DNA from 4 places in the Exiguobacterium oxidotolerans JCM 12280 genome. Region 3 is predicted to be linked to each of the others. Evidence: riboswitches for the same ligand, from Rfam matches in the RefSeq annotation. Region 3 holds a riboswitch; each other region holds the start of a gene.
The links. Region 3 has a riboswitch for thiamine pyrophosphate ahead of thiT (energy-coupled thiamine transporter ThiT). Riboswitches for the same ligand answer to the same signal wherever they lie in the genome.
Positions count from the first base shown of each region.

Region 1: linked by a shared signal. The riboswitch ahead of P403_RS0100620 (ECF transporter S component) and the one ahead of thiT (energy-coupled thiamine transporter ThiT) in region 3 are both predicted to bind thiamine pyrophosphate.
Region 2: linked by a shared signal. The riboswitch ahead of P403_RS0114580 (thiamine phosphate synthase) and the one ahead of thiT (energy-coupled thiamine transporter ThiT) in region 3 are both predicted to bind thiamine pyrophosphate.
Region 4: linked by a shared signal. The riboswitch ahead of thiD (bifunctional hydroxymethylpyrimidine kinase/phosphomethylpyrimidine kinase) and the one ahead of thiT (energy-coupled thiamine transporter ThiT) in region 3 are both predicted to bind thiamine pyrophosphate.

Region 1 covers NZ_JNIS01000001.1:97,037-101,095, forward strand. Annotated here, with positions in the region: gene P403_RS0100610 (energy-coupling factor transporter transmembrane component T family protein) at 1-106, opposite strand, end outside; gene P403_RS0100615 (ABC transporter ATP-binding protein) at 72-1,637, opposite strand; gene P403_RS0100620 (ECF transporter S component) at 1,634-2,212, opposite strand; TPP riboswitch at 2,312-2,410, opposite strand; gene P403_RS0100625 (50S ribosomal protein L25/general stress protein Ctc) at 2,501-3,139, opposite strand; gene P403_RS0100630 (DEAD/DEAH box helicase) at 3,478-4,059, opposite strand, start outside.
Region 2 covers NZ_JNIS01000001.1:2,857,978-2,862,036, forward strand. Annotated here, with positions in the region: gene P403_RS0114570 (OsmC family protein) at 1-50, shown strand, start outside; gene nagZ (beta-N-acetylhexosaminidase) at 47-1,279, shown strand; TPP riboswitch at 1,346-1,448, shown strand; gene P403_RS0114580 (thiamine phosphate synthase) at 1,538-2,128, shown strand; gene P403_RS0114585 (NAD(P)/FAD-dependent oxidoreductase) at 2,125-3,129, shown strand; gene thiS (sulfur carrier protein ThiS) at 3,113-3,316, shown strand; gene P403_RS0114595 (thiazole synthase) at 3,319-4,059, shown strand, end outside.
Region 3 covers NZ_JNIS01000001.1:432,917-436,975, forward strand. Annotated here, with positions in the region: gene P403_RS0102325 (amino acid permease) at 1-652, shown strand, start outside; gene P403_RS0102330 (thiamine diphosphokinase) at 1,010-1,609, opposite strand; gene thiT (energy-coupled thiamine transporter ThiT) at 1,612-2,172, opposite strand; TPP riboswitch at 2,237-2,343, opposite strand; gene rpe (ribulose-phosphate 3-epimerase) at 2,364-3,020, opposite strand; gene rsgA (ribosome small subunit-dependent GTPase A) at 3,022-3,927, opposite strand; gene pknB (Stk1 family PASTA domain-containing Ser/Thr kinase) at 3,964-4,059, opposite strand, start outside.
Region 4 covers NZ_JNIS01000001.1:2,154,649-2,158,707, reverse strand. Annotated here, with positions in the region: gene P403_RS0110915 (ArsR/SmtB family transcription factor) at 1-232, opposite strand, end outside; gene P403_RS0110910 (hypothetical protein) at 319-756, opposite strand; gene thiE (thiamine phosphate synthase) at 777-1,415, opposite strand; gene thiM (hydroxyethylthiazole kinase) at 1,405-2,175, opposite strand; gene thiD (bifunctional hydroxymethylpyrimidine kinase/phosphomethylpyrimidine kinase) at 2,153-2,965, opposite strand; TPP riboswitch at 3,082-3,192, opposite strand; gene P403_RS0110890 (murein hydrolase activator EnvC family protein) at 3,254-4,059, opposite strand, start outside.

The DNA of each region.
Region 1 (4,059 bases), 340 kb from region 3:
TCTCGCGTAACGTCGGTGCCGCAATCAACAGCACCATCACGTAAACGAGGGCACCCAGTTTAATCGCCGGATTAATACGCGCGAGCGGGGAGACGTTTTCCTGCACGACGTTTCACCTCCTCGAGTTGCTGATACAAATACGATAACGGACGAGAGAGTTGGTTATGCTCGAGTAACGTCTCGTCTTTAAACAAAGTGTCCGGTGTGCCGTCGAACTGAAGTCGCCCGTCACCAAGGACGAGCACCCGGTCAGCGTGCCGATGAACGAGCTCCATGTCGTGCGTCACCATGATCAGCGTCGTCCCGTTTAATCGCGCCTGCTCGAACATCTCGATGAGTTGACCTGTCGTCTCGGTATCTTGACCGAACGTCGGTTCATCGAGCAACAGGACGTCTTTTGGTTCTAACAACATCGTCGCGACGCTGAGCCGTCGCTTTTGACCCATGCTCAGGGCGAGCGGCGACTGACGGGCGACACGGGTTAACCGGTAGGATTGCAACGCCGTTTCAATCCGTTCCGGCGTCGGCACCTCCATGCTGATTACGAACTCGTCTTCGACCGTCTGCTTGAGAAATTGGAGCTCTGGCTGTTGAAAGACGAATCCGACGTGTTGGTAATAGCTCCGATTTTTCCATGTCCGCAGTTCTTTTTCGAACAAGCGGACCGTACCGCCTTGCGCCGGAATCAATTTCGCCAGTGTTTCGAGCAACGTGCTTTTACCGGCACCATTCGATCCGACGACCATGATCCATTCTCCGCTGTGTGTTGCAAGCGACAGGTCGTCGACAATCACTTGCTTACGGCGTCCTAACGCGGTGCGTGTCAGCGCGAACGTCTTGTCTTGTCGGACCGGAGGACGGTTGTTATTCACTTTTCGTAACCGCGTCGCCTGGGAAGAAGCGGGGGGTAACGTTTCCAGTTGATACGGGTAGAGGAGCGGTGTCGCAATACCGTGTCGTTCGAGTTCAGCGCGATGCTGACCGAAGATTTCATGCGGCGGACCATCGTGTAAAATCGTTCCCCCGTGATTGAAGACGAGCACCCGGTCGCTGAACGTCACACAGCGGTCAAGCTGATGTTCAATCAGAACGAGCGTCAACGTCCGGTCGTGATGGAGTTCCTCAATCAGTTGCATCAAAACCCGATGTCCTGCCGGATCGAGTTGCGCCGTCGGTTCATCAAGTAATAGAATATCCGGCTCAAGCGCAAGGACGCAGGCGAGGGCGAGTCGTTGTTTCATCCCTCCTGACAGTTGCATAATCGGTGTCGTCAGCGGCACGTCCAGTCCGACACGTGCCAGTGCGGCGTCAATCCGGTCATCCATCTGACTGCGGTCGACTGAACGATTTTCAAGACTAAAGGCAACTTCCGCTCCGACGGTCTGCATGCAGAACTGGTCGTCCGGATTTTGAAAAAGGATTCCGACCGTTCCGTTCGTCTTGCAGTGACCGCTGACATCAGCTTCAATCGCGTCAGGTAGTAAGCCGGCGAGAACATGTAAAAACGTCGTTTTCCCACTGCCGCTCGGTCCGACGAGCAACGTCGTTTCCCCTTCGTGTAGCGTCACCGTCACGTTGTGCAGGACGGTGCCATGTTGCCCCGGATAGCGGACAGACAAGTCGTTACAATGAATCATGCCGCATCCGGTTTCTGTCGTTTACGCCCGATCGCATAACCGTTCAACGTCCCTGTTTTGACAAGCGCATCGACGATGACTTTCGCAAGTAATCCACCGAGCAATGCACCGCTGACGAGTTGAAGGGAAAACGTCAACAGAAGGGTCGTCGTCGTATAGTAGGCGAAACCGTTGACGACGAGACTATAGACCATGCTACCGATTGCTGCGAACATGCCGGATAGAATCAACGTCATTGTGTTGAACTTCCGGTACCCGAAGAGGGCGAAGGCGATTTCCGCCCCAATCCCTTGGGCAAAGCCGATCAATAGGGCGGATAATCCGAAATGACTCCCCGTGAATAATTCGACGGCAGCGGCGACGACTTCTGCAATCAGTGCTGCTCCCGGTTTTTGAATGATGTAGGCGACGAGCGGACTCGCGATGACCCAAATCCCGAACATCCAGTTTGAACCGACCGGTCCGAAAATCGCCGAAACCGGTAACCACAATGTCGACCAACCTAAGTACAGTACCCCGCAAGCAACCGACAACATCATCATGACGATGATTTCTTTCATTTTCCAACTGTTCATGTTCCTATCTCCCTTTGGCACAACCACCAGACAAACAAAAAGACCGCCCTCTATGAAAGAGAGCGGTCGCTGAATCTGCAAACATGCAGAAAAATTGAACGAATTACCGCTCCACTTTCCTACGCTAGTATGAACTAGATCAGGTTCAAAGGGTCCGAAGTGAATCGTCTCAGCCAATGGGCTCCCCTAGTGGATGTGCATATAGTGTGTACGCTTTTTACTGTACCGACTCTACAGACAGTTGTCAATACAGATAAAAAACCCTCCGCGAGGGGAGGGTAAGAAAAATTATTCTTTTTCTTCCGTTTGTTCTTCAGTAGAAACTTCTTCTGTCGCTTCAGCTGGTTCTTCAGCATCAGTTTCTTCGAGATCCGCTTCAAGTGTCGATTCGACGACGGCAACGACTTGAATGTCACCTTCCGTAACGATACGGTATTCTTTTTCTTCCGGTAAATCCGAAACCGATAGAGAATCACCGAGGTTAAGGTTTGTCACATCGACTTCGACGCGTTCCGGTAATTTATCTGGTGTAGCTGCAACTGTCACTTTAAAGAGTGTTTGTGAAAGATATCCACCAAGTTTTGCACCAGCCGCTTCGCCGACGAGGACGATATCTGTTTCGACTTCTGTTTCTTCATCCATTTTAACAGCGATGAATTCAACGTGCTTGATTGTTGGTGTGAAGATATCCATATCGAGTTTGTTGATCAGTGTGTTGACTTTTTTACCACCGATTTGAAGTGCAACAAGTGCATTCTCACCATGTTCACGAACGACTTTGATCAATGCTTTTTCGTCAAAGGCAATCGGTGTACTTTCCACTTTGTAACCATACACGACACCAAGAGCTTTTCCTTCATGACGTAATTGCTTTCTAAGTGAGCGTGGGCGTACTTCGCGTTCTTCTACTTTTAATGTTACTGACATGTTCATTTCCCCCTTGAATTTGGTATAGCCCTCAAAAGGTAATGAAGAAAGGAGTGGAACGAATCGTTCCGGCCAAAACAGTGCATCGAATGCTATTTCAAATTGATTTCATAAAAATGAAGATCGAAGTGAGTGGTTAGCATTTCTCTCCCAGGTCATTACGCTGATATTGAGAAACATGTGGTCGTAAAAGCAACTCGCTGATGCGGTGCTATGATAGTTATACCCCCGTAACATTAAAAGCTAAACATTCCTCGGCAACAAAAGGGCTGTTGGAAGTCCGTTTCCCTTAGAGCAGCAACGGTTTCCAACATGTTAAAAAATCGGTGCGTTTTTGCTTATTCAAGCAGTTGCACCATCTCATCGACTGACAGTGCGAGCGAATCTGGTTGTTTGAGTATGTCCGTCACGAGTGTCGCTTTCCGCTCTTGCAGCTCGATGATTTTTTCTTCGATCGTACCTTTCGTGATTAACTTGATGACTTCGACCGTCTGTTTTTGTCCCATTCGGTGTGCCCGGTCAGCCGCTTGCTGTTCGACAGCCGGGTTCCACCAACTATCATATAAGATGACGGTATCCGCCGTCGCCAAGTTCAATCCGGTGCCACCCGCCTTCAGTGAAATCAAGAATAGATCAACTTCTCCGGCATTAAAACGGTCGCAGCGTTCGAGACGCTCGGCAATCGGTGTATCCCCGCGCAGTTCGAAGTGGGGAAGGTGCATCTCATGCAGGTCGTCCCGAATCAAATCGAGCATTTTCGTAAACTGTGAAAAAATCAAAATCCGTTTGCCCGCTGCCCGTTTTTCTTGAATCAAGGCGAGCAACCGGTCCTGTTTCGCCGACCGTCCGCGATAGTCCTCGACGAACAGACGGGGATCGCAACAAATTTGACGGAGGCGGGTCAACCCGGCCAGTAATTT
Region 2 (4,059 bases), 2.4 Mb from region 3:
TTGAAGTCTATTATTCAATCAATGGCGTCCGAAACGAGGAACCGCTTTGAAACCGATTTACCTGCTTTTAACGGCATGCTTTTTGACGGCATGTGCGAGTGAACCAGCAACAGAACCGAAGACGAAACCGGAACCGAAGACGAGTCAGCAACAGCCGGTCGCTGACGAACCGACGGCTGCTGAACAGGCGGAGCAAGATATCAAACGTCAGCTCGAAAAACTCTCGACTGCTGAGAAGGTCGATCAATTGTTATACATCGGGATCAGCGGGACGACGTTATCGGACGCGGACCGCCGTCTGTTAAACGATCACGCGATGGGCGGTGTCCTGTTACTCGGAGGCAATATCACGTCAGACGCCCAACTGAAAACCTTGACGGCAGCAATCAAGAACGCACAAGACGACGAAGCGCTCGCTTTCCTCGGCTTCGATGAAGAAGGAGGACGTGTCAGTCGTGTCCCGGATCAAACGTTTCATTTACCTCCGAGTCTGACGCTCGGTCAGAAAAACGATCCGGCATTGATGTTAGAAACCGGACAGGCGCTTGGTGCGATGTCACGGTTTTATGGATTTAATATGGATTTTGCCCCGGTTCTTGATGTCAACAGCAATCCGGCGAACCCGATCATCGGTGACCGGGCAGTCAGTGCTGAGCCGGATGACGTCGCGCGACTCGGTATTCCCTTAATGGAAGGAATCAAGTCGGAAGACGTCGTTCCGGTCGTCAAACATTTTCCCGGACACGGCGATACGACCGTCGACTCGCATGTCGGCTTACCGACCGTGACGAAGACGAAAGCGCAACTCGAGCAACTGGAACTCGTCCCGTTCAAAGCGGCCATCGATGCTGGAGCGGAGATGGTGATGGTCGCACATATTTTATTCCCGGCGCTCGATGCGAACAATCCGTCGTCGTTATCGGAGCCGGTCATGCAACAGCTATTGCGTGACGAGTTGAAGTTTGATGGCGTCATCGTGACGGACGACCTCGTAATGGGTGCAATCACGAAACAATATGGTCTCGCCCAAGCTGCGCGACTGGCGCTAGAACGTGGTGCCGACATGGCGATGTTCTCGCAAGCCGGTGCTTACGCGGATGTCCATGCGGCAATTATGCAGGGGATCAAAGACAAGTCGTTATCACGGGCTGACCTCGACGCGAAGGTGACACGTGTCTTACGTCTGAAACAAGCGTATGATTTAGCAGACACGAAGCTGATTCCAACGCGTGAACAATTGACGGAACAGGTCAAAACGATCAAGGATACGCTGAACTGACAAGTCAGACTAGAAATCAAGCGAGTGGTCATGGTAGACTACGAATGAACCAACCAACACTAAATAGTTCTACACTAGGGGAGTCTCGCAGCAGACTGAGACGGAAATATCCGGACCCTTTGAACCTGATCTAGTTCGTACTAGCGGAGGGAAGTGGCTTCTGATTATCATCCTGTCTCAGGTCTTACCTAGACATTCTTCGGACCACTCCATCATGTTCATGGGGTGGTCCTTTTTGTGTAGCAAGGAGGAGAAGGTATGCGTCCGAAGTTACATATTGTGACGACCGGGACAAAAGAGCTGACACATCTTCTAGAAGTCTTGCCGGCTGTTTCGCCGTACGCCGACAAGATTCATATCCGGGAACCGGGTTGGTCGGCGGACCGACTCGTCCAATTGATCGAGGCGCTAGTATGTGCCGGTGTTCCACGTGAAAAACTAATCGTCCATGACCGGCTCGATGTCGCCCTCGTGACGAAGGCAAGTGTCCAGTTGACGTCGCGTAGTATTCCCGTTGCCGTCGTGCGCCGTCAATTCGGCGAGCTACAGATCGGCCGATCAATCCACTCATTGACGGAAGCGCTTGAGACGGGCAGCGACTTCGTCATGTATGGTCATGTCTTTGCGACGGCGTCAAAACAGGACGTCGCCCCGCGCGGACTCGCGGCACTCGCGCAAATCGTCACGTTTTCAAAAGTCCCCGTCATCGCGATCGGTGGGATTCAGCCGGAGAATGTCGCGGGTGTCCTCGCGACCGGCGTTGCTGGCATCGCTGTGATGTCAGGGATTCTCGGTCAGGCAAATCCGGTCGAAACAGCCCGGTCGTATCGCGAGGTGCTTGATCAATGAAAGCAACAGAGACTTTAATCATCGGTGCAGGCGTAATCGGTTTGATGCTCGCCTACGAATTGCTCAAACGAGGACAGCCGGTACGCGTGCTTGAGCAAAGCCGGTGTGGCGAAGGAGCGACGCGGGCGGCAGCCGGCATGCTTGCGACGGATCATGAACTGATGCCTGCCTTACATCAACTGGCGGCAGCGAGTCGACAGCTTTATCCCGACCTCGTCCGTGAGCTGTTTAATGAGACCGGCATTGATAGTGGCTATAAAGAAAATCCCTTTCGGTTGATCCGGGGGCACGAGGAAATTCAATTTGCATCCGTCGGTCAAATTGATCCCGTCCAGTTGACGCGTTCGCTCCGTCAGGCAATTATCGGACGCGGCGGTGTGATTGAAGAACAGACGACGGTCACGGGACTGCTCCGGGCAGGGGCGACCGTCGTCGGCGTTGCGACGAGTAACGGTAAGCGCGAAGCGAGGAACGTCGTGGTCGCAAGCGGTCGGGGGGCGGAAGCGTTACTCGCGACGAGTGGTATCGAGATCGCGACGGTCCCGGTCAAAGGCGAATGCCTTGCCGTCCGGCTTCCGGGACATGTCTTGACCGAGACGTTGTTTAGCGACGACGTCTACCTCGTCCCGAAGTTTGACGGACGGATCATCATCGGGGCGACGGAACGGATCGGTGACGAGACGACATCGGTCAGCGTCAGCGGGATTGAACATCTCCTGCAGGCGGCGGCGCGACTATTCCCGGCAATCAGAGAAGCGGAAATCGTGGACATCTGGTCCGGGATTCGTCCACAAACAGCGGACGGATTGCCTTATCTCGGGCAGGTCCCGGGAGTCGGGCACCTATTCGTCGCGACCGGGCATCATCGGCACGGGATATTACTCGCCCCAATCACGGCGTCCATCCTGGCAGACGAGGTAACGGGCATCGCGACGAAATATGAGCTTCGTCCGTTTTCATTACATGAATCGAGGAGGAACACGAATGCAACTCACCATTAATGGTCAACCGTATACGCTTGACGGATCGATTTCGACAATCGACGGATTGATTCATCATCTCAATTTGACGGAAAAAATGGTCATCATCGAACAGAATCGACAGATTGTCGAGCGGACAGCATACCAAAACACACCCATTCAAACAGGCGATTCTTTTGAAATCGTTCACTTCGTAGGAGGCGGTTAATCATGTTAACGATTGGTCAAACGACATTTCAGTCGCGGTTATTACTCGGAACGGGCAAATACCCCGACGTGACGACACAGCAGCAAGCAGTCGAGGCATCGGGAGCAGACATCCTGACTTTTTCCGTGCGCCGGATGGATATCTTCGAAGCGAGTCAACCGAACTTTTTAGAGGCGCTTGATTTGAGTCAGTATCATTTATTACCGAACACGGCGGGGGCGAAGACAGCGGAAGAAGCGGTTCGGCTGGCAAAACTTGCCCGCGCGTCCGGACTGTGCGACATGGTCAAAGTTGAAGTCATCGGTTGTGATAAAACGCTGTTACCGGACCCGATCGAAACGTTGCGGGCATCGGAAGAATTATTAAAAGAAGGATTCACCGTCTTACCGTACACGTCAGACGATTTGTTGTTGGCACGAAGACTGGAAGAACTCGGGTGTCACGCCATCATGCCTGCCGCGTCCCCAATCGGATCCGGACAAGGAATTCTAAATCCACTGGCCTTAAGCTTCATCATCGAACAGATGACGGTCCCGGTCATCGTCGATGCAGGAATCGGTTCACCGACCGATGTCGCCTACGCAATGGAACTCGGCGCAGACGCCGTCTTACTTAATTCGGCTGTCGCCCATGCGAACGACCCGGTCAAGATGGCGCGAGCGATGAAGCTTGCCGTCGAAGCGGGGCGACTTGGCTTTGAAGCGGGACGGATCGAAAAGAAACGGTACGCGACGGCGAGTAGT
Region 3 (4,059 bases):
CGGTGCCTTGATTCCGTATGAATCGGCGAGCGGCATCAGCAGTCCCTTCATCATGGTCTTTGACGCAATCGGCATCCCATATGCTGCAGATTTGATGAACATCGTCGTTTTGACGGCACTCTTATCCGTCGGAAACTCTGGACTGTATGCTGCGACACGCATGCTCTGGTCGATGTCGCAAGAAGGTATGATTTCAAAAAAACTCGCCATCGTCAATCAACGGGGTGTGCCGATGCGTGCCTTAGCGTTCACGATGTTGTTCGCGATGTTATCCTTATTGACGGCATTTTTTGCCGAGGATACCGTCTTCATCTGGTTGTTATCCATCGCCGGTCTCGGAGCGCAAGTCGGTTGGATCTCGATTTCTGCTTCGCAAATTGCTTTCCGACGTCAGTTTATCAAGTCAGGACACACGCTTGACGAATTGAAGTTCAAGACACCGTTTTTCCCAGTCTTACCGATCGTTTCGCTCTCACTCAACCTGCTCGTCTTAATCAGTTTAGGTTTTCAAGCGGATCAACGTGTCGCCTTATATCTCGGCGTCCCTTTCTTCCTACTGACATGGGCAAGTTACCACCTATTTGTCAAAGGGAAGCACCTTGCTGCCAAAAGCGAACAACAAGCAGCCAGTTCGACACTTCAAGACGAATGACTTTGACATATTACCTGGTCCTGGATACACCGGATACCGGAGCCCGCCAATCTCACCAATCTCAAACAGTCGACTGACTAAAAAAGTCGTAAACAAATCAAAGCGCCGACGCTTCCGTTTTACATACGGAGTCGTCGGCGTTTCAGCGTGTAGACAAAGTAATATGGAGTGATAAAAAGCTTGCCTCTTTTCCGTTGCTTTCAGAGGCAGGAGTCAACGAAACGTGACGTTTCTTAGTAACACAGTGACGAAAAAGCGGGCATGCAGACGGTTTAGCGCGCAATCGGTCTCGAATCGCTTAGAACCCATATCCCGATCGCTTCAGCGGGATATGATGGAGTCGCGTCTATCACGTTTTTATTTTTCGTGCGTGCGCAGGACGAGAACTTCCCCTTCGACGACCGTCACTTGCGCAACACCAACCCACTCATTGCTGACCGTCAGCGAACCACCGACCGGAACAGGATGCTCCGTCAAGGGGTATTTGACGCCGCGCAGGGTCAAGTTCGACGGGACAAGGGGAATGAAGGAAAGGTAATGATACCCTTCAGACGCGAGTTCGTACTGACCGGTTTTCCAGTACCGGACATCCTCACGTTTCGTCACGAGTCGTGCCATCGGAAATTGTTTTAACAAATAGACGTTCTGTAGCGTCATGTCGAGCCGACCACCCGTCGCACCAAAGATGAGTAGTTCAGAACCTGCAGCCTGTTCGGTAGCGTAACGTAACGCTAGTTCTAAGTCCGTTTCATCTTTTTCTGCCGGATGAAGCAATCCACCATCCGGAACGTATCCGAGCGAATCAAAGTCACCGATTGCCACATCAAAATCAAGTCCTTGCTCCACTAATGTCGCAATCCCGCCGTCAACACCGATAATCATCGTCTTGTCTTTCACGAATGGTGCGAGCGTCGGGACGTCTTCTACCGGTCCTGCCGCAACGATTAAAACTCTCATCTTTAAATACCGCGAGCGGAGTAACGTAAAAGACGTGGTGCTGTCGTAAGCAAAATACCTGCAACGACCCCACATAAAACGTACGACGGAGCCATATACGTCGCGTTATAAATGAACGAGTATGGAACGACCGGTCCTTTGGCATACTCTGCAAAAAAGACGATCCCACTGATGACATGACAGATATAACGTAGACCTGCACCTAGCAAGGTCGCAAACAAGACAATCGTCATGAGACGCTTTTTTTGACCTTCTGTTGCTGCTTTTTTGACTTGGCCTGCAAACACTCCACTCAAACCGACGACACCATATGCAAGCGTATAGTCAAGCAGCGGTTGGACGACCGTCAAGACTTGCGGAGCGAACATCAATTGAATCGTTCCGACGAGCGCACCCGTGATGACACCACCAACGACGCCGTGACGAAAGGCCATGACGAAAATCGGTAACATCGCTAAGCTGATGGATCCGCCTTGTGGCATCTTAAACGGAATCAATAAATCAAATACAACACCGAGACTCGCGAAAATCGCAATCTCCATTAACATTTGTAATCGTTTCATACTGTGTTCCTCCTAAAAATAAAATAATGATGACAACAAAAAGGCAGTACGACGGACGCCGTACTGCCTGCGTGCGCCACATCCCTACGTCCGTCTGAACGGAACAGGTTCGAAGGGTTAAAGTCTACTCACTTCTCTCAGCCGCTTGACGCGACACCCCTTGCGGTCAAAATTTAATTGTCTTGGCTCTATTATACGTGAGCCGCGTTTCGAATACTAGTGATGGCTTCTGCATAGTCTGGTGCATTGTAGATTGCAGAACCTGCGACAAGGACGTTTGCCCCATTGTCGATACACAGTTTTGCCGTTTCCGCGTTGACACCACCATCGATTTCAATTTCGAACGTCAAACCGCGCTCTGCTTTGATCATCGCTAATTGCTTCAGCTTCGTCATGACGCTCGGCAAGAAAGCTTGTCCGCCAAATCCTGGATTGACCGTCATCAACAAGACCATGTCGACTTCTTCTAGGACATGTTCAATCGTCGACAGTGACGTGTGTGGATTCAGGACGACGCCGGCCTTTGCTCCAGCCCCTTTAATTTGTTGCAAGACACGATGGACATGATTCGTCGCTTCGACATGGAAGGTGACGATATCCGCTCCTGCCGCTACAAACGCTTCGACGAAGTTTTCTGGTCGATCGATCATTAAATGAACGTCAAGGACCATGTCCGTCTTTTGACGAAGACTACTGAGGACGGGTAGACCAAATGAAATGTTCGGGACGAACTGGCCATCCATGACGTCGAAATGGATGTAATCTGCTCCTGCCGCCTCGACAGCTTTAACGTCTCGTTCTAGGTTGGCGAAATCTGCTGATAAAATAGATGGTGCGATTTTAATCATTTCAATACCTCCGCGCTCGATTCTTGATTTCCTCTACAAACATACCATAATTCGTATAGCGTGAGGACATGATTTCTTCTGCCTCCACTGATTTTTTGACAGCACAGCCTGGTTCGTTTAAATGCAGGCAACCACGGTATTTGCACGTATCTTGCCGTGCGACGAATTCCGGAAAACACCAACGTAATTCTTCGATTTCCATCTCGTGTGGAAAATCTAGGTTCGAAAACCCTGGCGTATCAGCAATCAAGCCCTCTGCAAGCGGAATTAACGTCACATGACGCGTCGTATGTCGTCCGCGTCCGAGCGATTTCGAGATGTGGCTCGTCTCGAGATCGAGCGTCGGGTCGAGCGCATTCAACAATGAACTTTTTCCGACTCCCGACTGTCCCGCGAGTACACTTGTTTTTTCCTTGAGTAGCGGGCGAACTTCCTCTACCCCTTCTAGCGTCTCACTCGACGTCTCAATCACCTGATAACCGATTTGTCGGTAACCGGCAATCGCCGTCCGGACTTCTGCTTCTGCTGTTCCTTGCAACAAATCCATCTTCGTCAAGATAATAATGGGTTGAATCTCTTTTGCTTCGATTAAGACTAAAAATCGATCGAGCAAATGGGCTGAAAAGTCCGGTTCTGCTGCTGAGACGACAAGCAACGCTTGATCGATGTTTGCGACCGGTGGACGAACTAGGAAATTTTGCCGTTCCTTCACTTCTAAAATGTATCCAGTTTCGCTTTCGATATGCAATACGACCTCATCTCCGACAACAGGACTGATACCACGTTTTCGGAAGTTTCCCCGAGCGCGCGACCGCACCTCGCCCTGCGTCGTCATGACATCATAAAACCCACCTTGTAGACGAATGATCGTCCCGTCCCGATTTTCTTCGATACGATTTTCTGCCATCCCATGCCCTCCTTCAATTTGCGGTTCGTAGCACACTCATTGTTCTGCTTTCGCTTGTTTATAGGTAATCGTTTTCGAGCGATACACTACATCATCTTTATAAATCGTAATTTTCCCTTCTTCGCCCGGATC
Region 4 (4,059 bases), 1.7 Mb from region 3:
TTCTTAAGTGATGCGAAGCCGTCGCAATCGAACAATCAACTGATGCCGATACGTCACAAACACACAGTTCTTGCTCGACCGTCAATGCATAAGCGATTCGTAGACGCGTTGCGTCTGATAACACTTTAAACAATTTCCCAATCTCAAGCGTCGGGATTTTCTCAACGGCATGACCAATTTCAGTCGCACGTTTTTTATCGATCGCAATCGTCTCACAGCGTGGTGCCTCCACTGTCTTCACCTCTCCTCCAAACTATTGCACCATCCTAAAACAACAAATGCAAGTAAGATGACTACGATGATTCGCGAGGTGAAGATTCATTTCCGATGCTTTTTTTGGATTGTACGAAAAACTGCCCATCCCCCTAATCGATTCCCGATATCCCAAACGATTCGATTAGTATCGACAGCCCGTACACCGATATCGATAATACTTGTATTTCGCAATCGCTCCTTATATCGATTCGATAGGAAGCGTGGTAACGGTACTTGTAACATCACCCGATAAAATAAATCGAGATGTGTATGGCCCCAGATTTCCGTAGCGATGGATGCCGTTTTAATCAACAGCGGCCGTTTATATCGTTGTCGGTGTTTGTTTTTTAACAAAACCGCCAATTCAAATGCATAACGATTCGGATAGGGAAACAATTTCCAACCTAAATGATACTTTCCGCGATTGTCGATTCGAATGATTTGTGGTTCGATGCGATACCGAATCCAGCCTCCCCGAAAGCGAATGACCTGCCATTTCACGTGCATCACCTCTTCAGTGATTATACCCGGTCTGATACTATTTGACGCGCAGTCTGAACCGCCTCCTTGAACTCTCGTGCCGCACGTTCAATATCTGGTGCTGCGAATAAGGCAGAGACGACAGCATATCCTTCAAGCATCTCGAATAAGTCGGGCACCACATGATGTGTGATTCCACCAATTCCGACGAGCGGAAGGGAAACAGCCCGGCGAATCGCCCGGAGTGTTTCGTTTGTCATCTGACTCGCATCGTTTTTTGTCGCCGTTGGATAGAGTGACCCTACGCCAAGATAAGTTGCCCCGTCTTGCTCTGCTTCGATCGCCTGTTCAACGGTCGAGACAGAAACCCCAATCGTGGCTTCCGGTAACAGCTTACGTGCCTCCCGCAAAGGGATGTCCTCTTGCCCGATATGCAGACCTGCACCGACGATTTGTGCGATATCAATCCGGTCATTGATGATGAGTGGGACGCCGTAACGAGACATCATTTTCTTCAAGTCGCTCGCTTGTTCGAGAAATTCTTTCCCTTGCGCCTGTTTTTCACGAAGCTGGACCATCGTCGCGCCACCTTTTATTGCTGCTTCGACCGCATCAATCAAGGCAACGTCCGGGTGAAAGCGCCGATCTGTTACCGCATAAACCGTGTAATCATTCTCCACTGGTCAATACCCCTTTCAAACTTTCTTCTGTAGTTAAGCTGATTGCGTTGAACAACCCCATCCGGAAATCACCGAGTCCCGCTGCTTCATCTGCGACTTCACCCGCTTTTCCCATTAAATACGTCCCATAGGTCGCTGCTTCGAATGCATCATACCCTGCTCCAAGTAAGGTTCCGATGAGCGATGCCGTCATGCAACCGGTCCCTGTAATGTATCCGAGTCGTGGCGTTCCTACGGTTAGTTTTACTTGTCGCTTGCCGTCTGTAATGAAATCAACTGGTCCCGTTACGACGAGAGTCGTCCCGAGCCGTCCAGCAAACTCATGGACGACTTGAAAATCTAATGTCTCTCCTGAAGCGACATCGACTCCTTTAGAACGTCCGACTTGACCGATGAGCGTCTTGATTTCAGAGACGTTCCCCTTAATGACCGTAAAATGAATTGCTTCGAGTAACTCTTTTGTGAATTGTGTCCGAAGTGTAGTCGCCCCCATTCCGACTGGATCTAAAATAATCGGTTTCTTCAATCGGTTAGCCGTTTGACCTGCCAACAATTGCGACGCTCGTGAAGCTGCGTTCAGTGTCCCGATATTGATAACGACAGCATCTGCATGTCCAACCATTTCTTCGACTTCTAGGATATCTTCAGCCATGACAGGTGAACCCCCGAGCGCAAGGGTCATATTGGCACACTCATTAATCGTGACCGCATTCGTTAAATGATGAATTAATGGTTTTTTATCGTGAATGGTTGTAAGCATCCGTTTCCCTCCAAATGTCATAAAAGTGATGTGTCGGTCCGATTCCGTTCCCTAAGGCAAATCCATGCCGGATTGCTTCAGTTACGTACCGTTTAGCATAAATCACGCTATCCTTCAGGGAATCTCCCAGCGCAAGACGTGCCGCAATCGCGGAAGATAATGTACATCCTGTCCCATGTGTATGCTGGCGTTTTAATCGTGCCTCTTGAAACAGATGATACATCCCTTCCGTGTATAAAATATCCGAGGCATCAATACTTTCGAGATGACCGCCTTTTAACAAGATAGCGATATCTCGTTTTTGTGCGAATTCCGTCGTCGCCAGCTTCATTTCATCAACTGTCGAAATCGCTTGCCCTAACATGCGTTCCATTTCCGGAATATTCGGGGTCGTCACGGTTGCAAGCGGCATCAAGTGCTCCATTAATGCTTGTTCAGCATGTTCCTTTAACAGGGCATGCCCCCCTTTTGCGACCATCACGGGGTCTAAAACGACCGGTCCCTTATAATGCTTCAAACATTTCGCAATAACTTGAATCGTTTTTTCATTCGAGACCATCCCAATTTTAACGGCATCTACACGAATATCGCTAAAAATCGAGTTCAACTGGGCTTCGACAAGCGTTGGTGATACATCTTCAACTGCTTGTACGCCTAACGTATTTTGCGCTGTGATGGCAGTAATTACACTCATCCCGTAAACCCCAAGAGCAGAAAAAGTTTTTAAGTCGGCTTGAATTCCAGCTCCACCACTAGAGTCTGATCCAGCAATCGTCAGTACATGTTTCATCGATAGACCTCACTTTCTATGAGAGCACAAGGAGAAAGCGGAACGAAAAAAAGCGCCGTCCGCTGTAAAAAAGCAGACGACGCCATGAAAAACCAACGAGTGTGGTCACTTATTCATGTCTTCGATCTCAACTTTCCTACGCTGGTATTATCCAGATCAGGTGATAGGGTCGAAAACAGAATGGTTTTCCTCTCAGCCAGATTCCTCCAGCTCCCCTAGTTGCTCATGATTTAAATTTCCCTTTCACTGTAGCATAGCGTCATAAAAAAAACGAGCCGAAGCTCGTTTTTATAAGTACGCTAATGGATTAACTGTATTGGCTGGTCCTGTCGCACTGTATTGGTAACCACCAATATGCAACTCAAAATGAAGATGTGCCCCTGTCGAGTTTCCCGTATTTCCGAGCGTACCGATTTGTTGTCCTTGTGAGACTGTTTGCCCCGCATGAACTGACAATGAATTCATGTGCGCGTAAACTGTTGTGTACACTTTTCCATTCAAGAAATGTGAAATCATGACATGATTTCCGTACGGCCCACCACTTCCTGCTGTGATGACCGTTCCTGAAGCTGCTGCGACGATTGATGATCCGACTGACCCTCTAAAGTCGACACCGTTATGGAAAGTATACCCATTCGCACCACTTGCTGGTCCGAATCCTTGTGAAACACTTCCTGAAGCCGGGCGAACGAACTGCGCCGAACCGCTCGGAACACTAGCGACTGGCGTAGCACTTACAATCTCATCAGACGTCTTCTTGCTGTTTGATTTTGCCGCTTTCGCCGCCTTTTCCGCTGCCGCTTTTTCAGCTGCTGCCTTTTCCGCTGCTGCTTTAGCTGCTGCCTTCGCTGCTGCCTTCGCTGCCGCAATCGCACGTTCTTGCGCTTCTAATGTCGCTTGAAGTTCTTTTGCATTCAGAAGTTTTGTCGTAAATTTTGTTTTACCTTGACGTAATTTTTTTAAGGTTGCACTACGTGCTTTCATTTGCTGTTTGAGTTCCTTTTTTTGAACTAAAAGGGCTTCTTTTTCTTTCACTCGCTCTTCCTTTTTATCCACGAGCGTCGCTTTAGCATCCGCTAATTTTTTTTGCGTTT